Regions from separate parts of the Chitinimonas sp. JJ19 genome, predicted to be linked through region 1. Evidence: predicted binding sites of a transcription regulator. Region 1 holds the regulator's gene; the other holds the start of a gene.

Region 1 (4,210 bases):
CTGTCGGCATGGGCCAGCGTGACCAGCGCGTGGTCGAGCAGATCGCCCTGCTGGCAGGCCAGACCACCCCGGTAAAGCGTTTGCTCCTGCTCAGCGCCAATGCCCAGGGCACCACCCTGGACGACGTGGTACGGCGCTACCATGGCGAAGGCCTGTCCGGCTGCATCTTTACCAAGACCGACGAGGCCTTTTCGCTAGGCAGCGGCCTGGATGTCATCGTGCGTTACAAGCTGCCGCTTTACTACATTACCAATGGCCAACGGGTGCCTGAAGACCTGCACGTGGCCAGTGGCCTATATCTGGTAGACAGGGTCTTCAAGACGCCGCCCGAAGCCCCGGCTTACCGGCTCAAGAACGAGGAGTACCCGCTGTTTCTGGGGGCGCAGCAACCGTCGCTGGACTTTTCCTGGCGAGAAGCCGCCGCCTGATGTGCCATGGATAGGCTCAACAATATCGTTACCACGGTAGCAGCCGACCAGGCAGCCAGCTTACGCAAGCTGGTAGGCGGGCCCGGTGGTCGGGCGGTGGCCCTTACCGGTGGCAGCGGCACGGGTGTAACCACGCTGGCGCTCAATCTGGCTGCCGCGATATCGGCACAGGATATGCGCGTCCTGCTGCTGGACGAGGACGATAGCCGGCACAATGCCATCAACCGCCTGCAACTGCGCCAGCGCTATGCCTTCGAGCATGCCGCCGGGCGCGAAGTCCGGCTGGATGAACTGCTGCTTTCCGCTCCCGGTTTCGAGCTGATGCCCATCAAGCTGTCCGCCCCCCTGGCAGGCCACCTGCCCCCCGGCCGCGCCAATCAATTGGCCGACGAATACGACTCCCTGGTCGCCCGCATAGACTGGGTGCTGGTAGATGCCCGCCCGGTTGCCGACGACAACGCGCCTGGCCTGGCCTTGTCGGCGGACGAGGTCATCGTCGTCATCACCCCCTCGGGTGAGTCGATCACGGCGGCCTATGCCGCCATCAAGCGCTTGCATACCGAGTATGGGCGCCGTGATTTCCGCCTGCTGGCCAACCGGGTACGTACGCTGGACACCGCCATGGCCCTGTTCAAGCGGGTCAAGGAAGTCGCTGGCCGCTATCTGGATGTCAAGATGAAGCTGGTCGGCTTTGTCCCCGAGGACGAACAACTGGCTCGTGCCGACAAGCTGGGCCAACCGGTAGCCCATGCCTTCCCGCAAAGCGAAGCCAGCATCGCCTTCGCCCAGCTAGCCGCCGCCATGCGGCGCTGGCCCCGCAAACCGGGCAGTGCCGATAGGGAGAACCTGCTCTACCGCGCACTGGATGTCAGCCGCCGTCTGAGCAGCCTGCGCTAGCACACCCCGCAAAACCATGTTGCCACGGCCGGATTGGTAGATAGGCCGTGCCACCAGCGCACACCGCCATCATCAAGCACCTCAATGACTTGCACATGGACCGCCACACCGCGCACGCCAAGCCGGTTGCCAGCCTCCCAGGCTTGTCGTAAGTTTCGTTCCAAAGGCACCCGCGCCAGCAAAGCCGGCGCTGGGCCTGGAGCCCATGAGGTGCCAGCCGGCTGCTCCATATAATTCAACAAAGCGCACGTCAGCTGTTAATCTTGGATTGCCACATTGGCAAACCGGCCAGCGTGGCGCATAAAGAAGCCATACCCTCCCACCTGATGTCGAGCATGCCCACGTCCCGCGCCATAGGTGCATATCAGAAACACGCCACCGATCCGGTGGAAGAGCGCGTCAACAACTTTGCCCCGCTGGTCAAAAAACTGGCCTACCACCTGGTTGCCAGGCTGCCAGCCAGCGTGGAAGTGGATGACCTGATACAGGCCGGACTGATCGGCCTGATGGATGCTGCCCGTAACTTCGACCCAACCGCAGGGGTGTTGTTCGAGACCTATGCCACCCAGCGCATACGTGGCGCCATGCTGGACGAACTGCGCGAGGCCGACTGGCTGCCAAGGCAGCTGCGCCGCTCCATGCGCGATATCGAGGCCGCGCTGGTCAAGCTGGAGCACAAGCTTGGGCGTGCCGCCAATGAGTCTGAAGTGGCAGATGCCATGAACCTGCCCCTGGCAGACTACCAGGAACTGCTGGCCGATTGCCGGGGCCACCAGCTGATCTATTACGACGACCACGACAGCGAAGACGACAGCCGCAGTGCGCTGGACGCCATGGCGGCAGACCACAAGTCCGACCCGCTGAATGAGATAGATGACAACGCCTTCCGGCAGGTGCTGATCGATGGCATAGCCAGCCTGCCAGAGCGGGAGAAAATGGTCATGGCCCTCTACTATGAGCAGGAGCTGAACCTCAAGGAAATCGGCGCCGTACTGAATGTCTCCGAATCACGCGTCTGCCAGTTGCACAGCCAGGCCGTCGCCCGTTTGCGTGTCAAGCTGCGCGATTGGACACAGAAGTAAGCATGGCGTCACCAAGCAAGGCGCAATCTGCTATAAACGGCAGCAAACCAGATCACACAGAGATTACCCGTACACATGGATAGACTGAGCATAATCGGTATCCTCCTCGGCATTGCGGCCATCGTTGGCGGACAGGTGCTGGAGGGCGGCCAGATTTCTTCGCTGCTGCAGGTCACCGCCCTGTTGATCGTCATGGGTGGCACCATGGGTGCGGTACTGCTGCAAAGCAACGCCGCCAGCTTTATCGGTGGTGTCAAGATGCTGCGCTGGGTCGTGGCACCACCCTTGGTAGAACTGGAACCCTGGGTCAAGTCCATGGTGTCCTGGAGCAACACCGCCCGCCGAGGCGGCCTGCTGGCACTTGAGACCCCCTTGATGAACGAGAAGGATCCCTTTATCAAGCGTGCCTTGCAAATGCTGGTCGACGGTGCGGAGCCCGAGGCCATACGGCATACCATGGAACTGGAAATCACTGCCTACGAAGAAAAACACCGCGCTGCTGCCAAGATCTGGGAATCGGCCGGCGGCTATGCACCCACCATAGGCATTCTGGGCGCCGTCATGGGCCTGATCCATGTCATGGAGAACCTGACCGACCCCGCCAAGCTGGGTTCAGGCATCGCGGTTGCCTTTGTCGCCACCATATACGGCGTGGGTTCGGCCAACCTGTTCTTCCTGCCCATAGGCAATAAGCTCAAGCAGGTGATCGCCAGCGAGGTCAAGCGGCGCGAACTGGTCACCGAAGGCCTGGTTGCCATCGCCCATGGCGAGAACCCGCGCATTATCGAGAGCAAGCTGCGCGGCTTCCTGGTCTAAGCCGTGCGGCGGCCCTGCCTCCCGCCCCGCCGTAAGGCCCAGCTCGCCCGCTTGGCGAGCGCGCCTAGGCCTGCCAGTTGCACACCTGGTCCAGGCCCAGGCTGGCTGGCCACACGGCTGGCTGCGTCATGATCGCCCTGTTGCGCCTGCTCTGGCGCGTACTGGCCATATTGGATTTCGTCTTCTATACCCCCGTGCTGCTGTTGCTGGCACAACTGCCGCACGGTCTTATCCGGCGCATCTATCCACCGTTCTTCCATGCCTGGTGCCGCGCCTTTGTCCGCGCCCTGGGGGTAGAGCTGCGTTTACACCAGCATTACCGTGGTCAACTGCCCCAGCACTATGTGCTGATTGCCAATCACCCTTCCGCCTTTGAGGATATCGGCATCCCGGCCCTGTTTCCTGTCCGCTCCTTGGCCAAGGCTGAGGTGGCCGATTGGTGGATAGTGGGCAGAGTTGCCGTTGGCGCAGGCACCTTGTTTGTCAAACGGGAATCGTCCGATTCGCGCAAAGCTGCTACCCAAGCGCTGATTGATGCCGCCCGCAGCGGTAGTTGCCTGGCGCTCTATCCCGAAGGTGGCTGCAAGGGCCGGCGCCTGGGTGGGCGCTTTTTCAGCGGCGCCTTTATCGCCAGCTTTGAGAGCGGCACACCCATCGTACCGGTGTTTCTGCACTACCAAGCCCAGGAGGCCTTCGAATGGGCCGACCAGCACCTTTTGTCGAAACTCTGGCAAATCGCCACGTCGCCCAATCCCCGGGCCGACTACCATGTATTTGAACCCATAGACCCCCGCAATTTCGACACCCCAGAGAGCATGAAGGACCATGCCTACCGGCTCTACCAAGGCTGGCAGAAGCGCTTTCTGGAATAACCGCCCCTGCCATGCCCATAGCCCTCGCCCTACACGGCGGCGCCGGCACCATACGCGCCGCCGACCTGACACCTGAACTGGAAGCCGAGCTGATAGCCGGCCTCAGCGCCGCGCT
Region 2 (4,210 bases), on a different contig from region 1:
GCCGCGCCGCCCGCGCCATGGCAGCCGGCGCACTTGGAAAACGTCCAAGCAATACCGGCATCACCTCCCGCCGCAGATAGTTGCGATCGTAATCACTGACCGCATTGCTCTCGTCCTCCACCCAGGCCAAGCCCAAGGTGCGCGCATAGGTCAGGAGCGCACTACGCGGCTCGTCCAGCAGAGGCCGCCAGATACGCCCGGTCACACCCAGGGGCCGCATGGCCGGCATACCCGCCGCCCCATGCACACCCGCCCCTCGCGCCAAACGGTACAGCACCGTCTCTGCCTGATCATCGCGATGGTGCGCCAGCAGCACCATGTCCACACCAAGGCCCGCATAGGCCGCATAACGGGCAGCACGCGCACGCGCCTCCAAGCCGTCACCGACAGCCTGGTTCAGATCAACACGGATATGGGAAAAATCGACTGCCAGCGCAGCACAGCGCTGATCACAATGCCGCAACCAGGCGTCGGCATTGGGGCTGATGCCATGGTGCACATGGAGCGCCTGCAGGGCCAGCGGTGCCGGCAGGCGCGCATCATCACGCAAGCGCGCCAGCAGGTGCAGCAGCACCGCAGAATCTAGTCCGCCCGAATAACCGAGCGCCAGACGCATGCCCTCAGGCCGCTTCGCCGCCGGCAGCGACAGATAACGCTGCAGCAGACGCTCGTAGAGCGCCTCCGCCTCAGCCTGCGGCGACTTCCTTGAATTTGCCATAGCTCATCAGCCGCTCGAAACGGTTCTCCAGCAACTTGTCTACCGGCTTGTCCTGCAGCGATTTCAAGGCATCCTGCAGCGCCTTGCGCAAGGTCAGCATCATGGCCTGCGGGTCGCGATGCGCACCACCCAGCGGCTCTGCCACCACCTTGTCGATCAAGCCCAATGTCTTGAGCCGGTTGGCGGTAATACCCAGCGTCTCGGCCGCCTCACTGGCTTTCTCGGCACTCTTCCACAGAATGGACGCACAGCCTTCGGGCGAGATCACCGAGTAAGTAGCGTATTGCAGCATCTGCACCACATCACCCACGGCAATGGCCAGCGCACCGCCCGAGCCCCCCTCGCCAATCACCGTGACGATCACCGGCACGCGCAGCTTGCTCATTTCGAACAGATTGCGGCCTATGGCCTCGGACTGCCCGCGCTCCTCGGCGCCGATGCCCGGATAGGCACCCGGGGTGTCGACAAAGGTAATCACCGGCAGGCCAAACTTCTCGGCCATGCGCATCAAGCGCAGGGCCTTGCGATACCCCTCAGGCCGGGGCATACCGAAGTTGCGCAGTATCTTTTCCTTGGTGTCGCGGCCCTTCTGCTGGCCAATCACCATCACCGACTGACCATTCAGCCGTGCCAGGCCGCCAACAATGGCGGCATCGTCCGCATAGGCACGATCACCATGCAGCTCTTCAAAATCGGTAAAGATTTCGCGGAGGTAATCCAGCGTATAGGGGCGCTGCGGATGGCGGGACACCTGAGAAATCTGCCAGGGCGAGAGCTTGGCGTAGATATTCTTGGTGAGCTCCTGGCTCTTCTTCTGCAGATGGTCAATCTCAACCGAGATGTCCACCGCAGAATCATCCTGCACAAAGCGCAGCTCTTCGATCTTGCTTTCGAGTTCGGCGATAGGCTGTTCGAAATCGAGGAAAGTGGTTTTCATGCCTGGGGTCTGTTCACGTCGCGCTGGGCGAGCATGCTCCGCTAGGGCCGACTAAGTTCGGCGAAATCGCGCCATTATGGCGAAACGCGGCAACCCCGCAAGATTGACATGCAACGGATTCGAGCAACCATCCGGCAAACACCATCACCCACAACGGTTGCGAACGTCCGCGAAAACACCGAAAAACCCGACCTACTCGTTAGTAAACACGATCTCAGCGCGTACGCCACTCTTCTGCACAGCCAGCCTGGAGGCCACATTGAGCACGATGGGCGACTGCGTATTCGCTTTTATTTCACCCACCTCACCGTCACGGCTCAGCGTCAGGAGCAACACCAACTCATCGGCCGGCGCCGATTTGCCTGCATGTTGTATCAGCGTCCGCTCCTCGTCCGTCAGCGTCAGCTGGTAGTGAAACCCCAGCAGGCTGGCATCCATCACGCTGAACACCACCTCAGCATCATCCAGGCACTGCAGCCACATCACCTTGGGCTCTGGCACGTCCTCATGCAGCAACTTGAAGCGTTTACAGCCCTCAAAGCCAGGTAGGCCCTGTGGAAAGGTGATCAAGGTGTCCTCATCGATTTCGATGGCACCGAAGCGCGGGGTAATTATTTGCATTCGTCGGCTCCCAAGCCTTCAGATTGCTAGGAATCTAGCCGAAATAACACTTAGCCGCCATGTTATGAAAAATTTGTTCATAATCCCGCTAAAGTTTCTCAAAGACCTGCCGATAAGCGCATTAACCACAGACAGGACTTGGCCAAAGTAGCCAACGAGAGGAATACCATGAAGATCGACAACTCGGGCAAGCCGCTAGGCTCCGTGCTATCGCGCTCAGAAGCGCGTACCAGCACCAAGGCCGAGAGTGGAGAAAGCGCCGGCGCCGAGCCTGGCCGCGATAGCGTTGAGATCAACGCCTTCAGCGCACGCCTGGCATCGCTGGAGTCCAACCTTGCCACCCAGCCCGTCATTGACGAGAGCAAGGTGGCCGAGATACGCCAGGCCATTGCCGAGGGCCGTTTCACCGTGCACGCCGATGCCATTGCCGACAAGCTGATGGCCAGCGTCAAGGAACTGCTGGGCAAGAACTGACGCAGGCAGCACAACACGGCATACTAGCTAGCGCCAGCCAACGGGCAACCGGTGGCTGGCGCTAATGCTTTTAACGGCCACGGAAACCGCCCATGTCCACATCGCCCCTGTTGAGTGCCATGCAAGCCGAGTTGAGCGAGCTGCAGCAGTTTGTCGCCTTGCTTGAACGCGAACAGCACGCACTCATACACAACACCCTGGCCGACCTCGAAGATATCGCCAAGCAAAAGGCCGGTCACGCCCAAGCACTGGAAGGCCAGGCCAAGGAACGCAAGCGCCTGTTCCAGGTCAACGGCGTCGAGCTCTCACCCGATCCGCCCCACCCGCTGGTGCGTGCAGCCTACCTGCCAGCCGAGCACCTGCCCCATCTGGCCGAATGCTGGTTGCAGCTGATACAAGCCGCCCGCCACGCCAGTGCGCTCAATCAGACCAATGGCAAGCTGATTGATACCCGCCAGCAGCAGAACCAGCAGTTGATGGCCCTGCTGCAAAGCAGCCAGGATTCCACCCTGTCTTACGATGCCTATGGCCAGCCCCGGCTGTCCCGGCCTGGCGGCTCGCTGGGCAAGGCCTGACGCCACTGCTCATAATATAATTCCATTCGTTTTCATGCACTTGCGATAATATTCGCACTCGCCAACATGGCATCCGCGCTTCATCGCAGCCCCAGGGACGACCCTGGCGGCCTCTAGCCAACTGGGGACGGCCCCTTATCCATACGGAGCCGCCATCATGGCCTGGATACTCCTTATCATCGCCGGCTTGCTGGAAATCGGCTGGGCCATAAGCCTCAAATACACCGAAGGCTTTACCCGTCTTTGGCCCAGCGTGGCCACCCTGGGCGCCATGGTCGCCAGCATTGCCCTGCTGGGACTTGCCGTCCGTACACTCCCCCTGGGTACGGCCTACGCAGTCTGGACTGGCATCGGGGCCGTCGGCACCGTCTTGCTGGGCATCGTACTGTTTGGCGAAGCAGCCACCATCGCTAGACTGGTCTGTGTCGCCATGATCGTGGCCGGCATAGTCGGCCTCAAACTCTTCAGCCCCGCCTAAGAGCCGCTGACAAAACCCAGCGTAGCGGTTCTGGCTAGGCGTGCATGCGCAGGCGCGAGCAGCAGACAGTACGTGGGTACGGCAAGCTCGCACAACAACGCTTGAAGGGTTTTGTTCGTGGCGCTAAGCGGCACCCGAACCTACATCGGCCGGGACCATCACCCGCGCATCCAGCGTTTTATATTCTTGTCTGTGCAGCGGCTATGCTGAAAAGCGCTCCCGGTAAAACGAGACCTTTCATGCCAGACTTCCGCCTAGTCCTGTTCGCCCTGCTGCCGCTCCCGCTATACGCGGCAGAACCGTTGCTGGTAGTGCGTGGCGAGGGCAACTACCCGCCTTATGAGATGGTGGTGGATGGCAAGCTCACCGGAGCCCATATCGAGCTGATCGAAGCCGCCGCACACATA

The links. The regulator FliA, encoded in region 1, starts transcription of late flagellar genes. The targets are predictions, from matches to a motif close to GCTAAAGNTNNNNNNNNNNCNGCCGATAAT.
Region 2: the regulator FliA is predicted to act here: its motif matches at 2,364-2,393, upstream of flgM (flagellar biosynthesis anti-sigma factor FlgM).

What each region holds. Positions count from the first base shown of each region.
Region 1 covers NZ_JBAMDD010000016.1:82,248-86,457, reverse strand. The annotation lists gene flhF (flagellar biosynthesis protein FlhF) at 1-428, shown strand, start outside; gene V7714_RS17385 (MinD/ParA family ATP-binding protein) at 435-1,325, shown strand; gene V7714_RS17380 (RNA polymerase sigma factor FliA) at 1,661-2,407, shown strand; gene V7714_RS17375 (flagellar motor protein) at 2,483-3,223, shown strand; gene V7714_RS17370 (lysophospholipid acyltransferase family protein) at 3,352-4,095, shown strand; gene V7714_RS17365 (isoaspartyl peptidase/L-asparaginase family protein) at 4,107-4,210, shown strand, end outside.
Region 2 covers NZ_JBAMDD010000004.1:106,632-110,841, forward strand. The annotation lists gene tilS (tRNA lysidine(34) synthetase TilS) at 1-718, opposite strand, end outside; gene V7714_RS06490 (acetyl-CoA carboxylase carboxyltransferase subunit alpha) at 687-1,655, opposite strand; gene fliW (flagellar assembly protein FliW) at 1,848-2,276, opposite strand; gene flgM (flagellar biosynthesis anti-sigma factor FlgM) at 2,445-2,750, shown strand; gene V7714_RS06505 (flagella synthesis protein FlgN) at 2,843-3,325, shown strand; gene sugE (quaternary ammonium compound efflux SMR transporter SugE) at 3,483-3,803, shown strand; gene V7714_RS06515 (substrate-binding periplasmic protein) at 4,043-4,210, shown strand, end outside.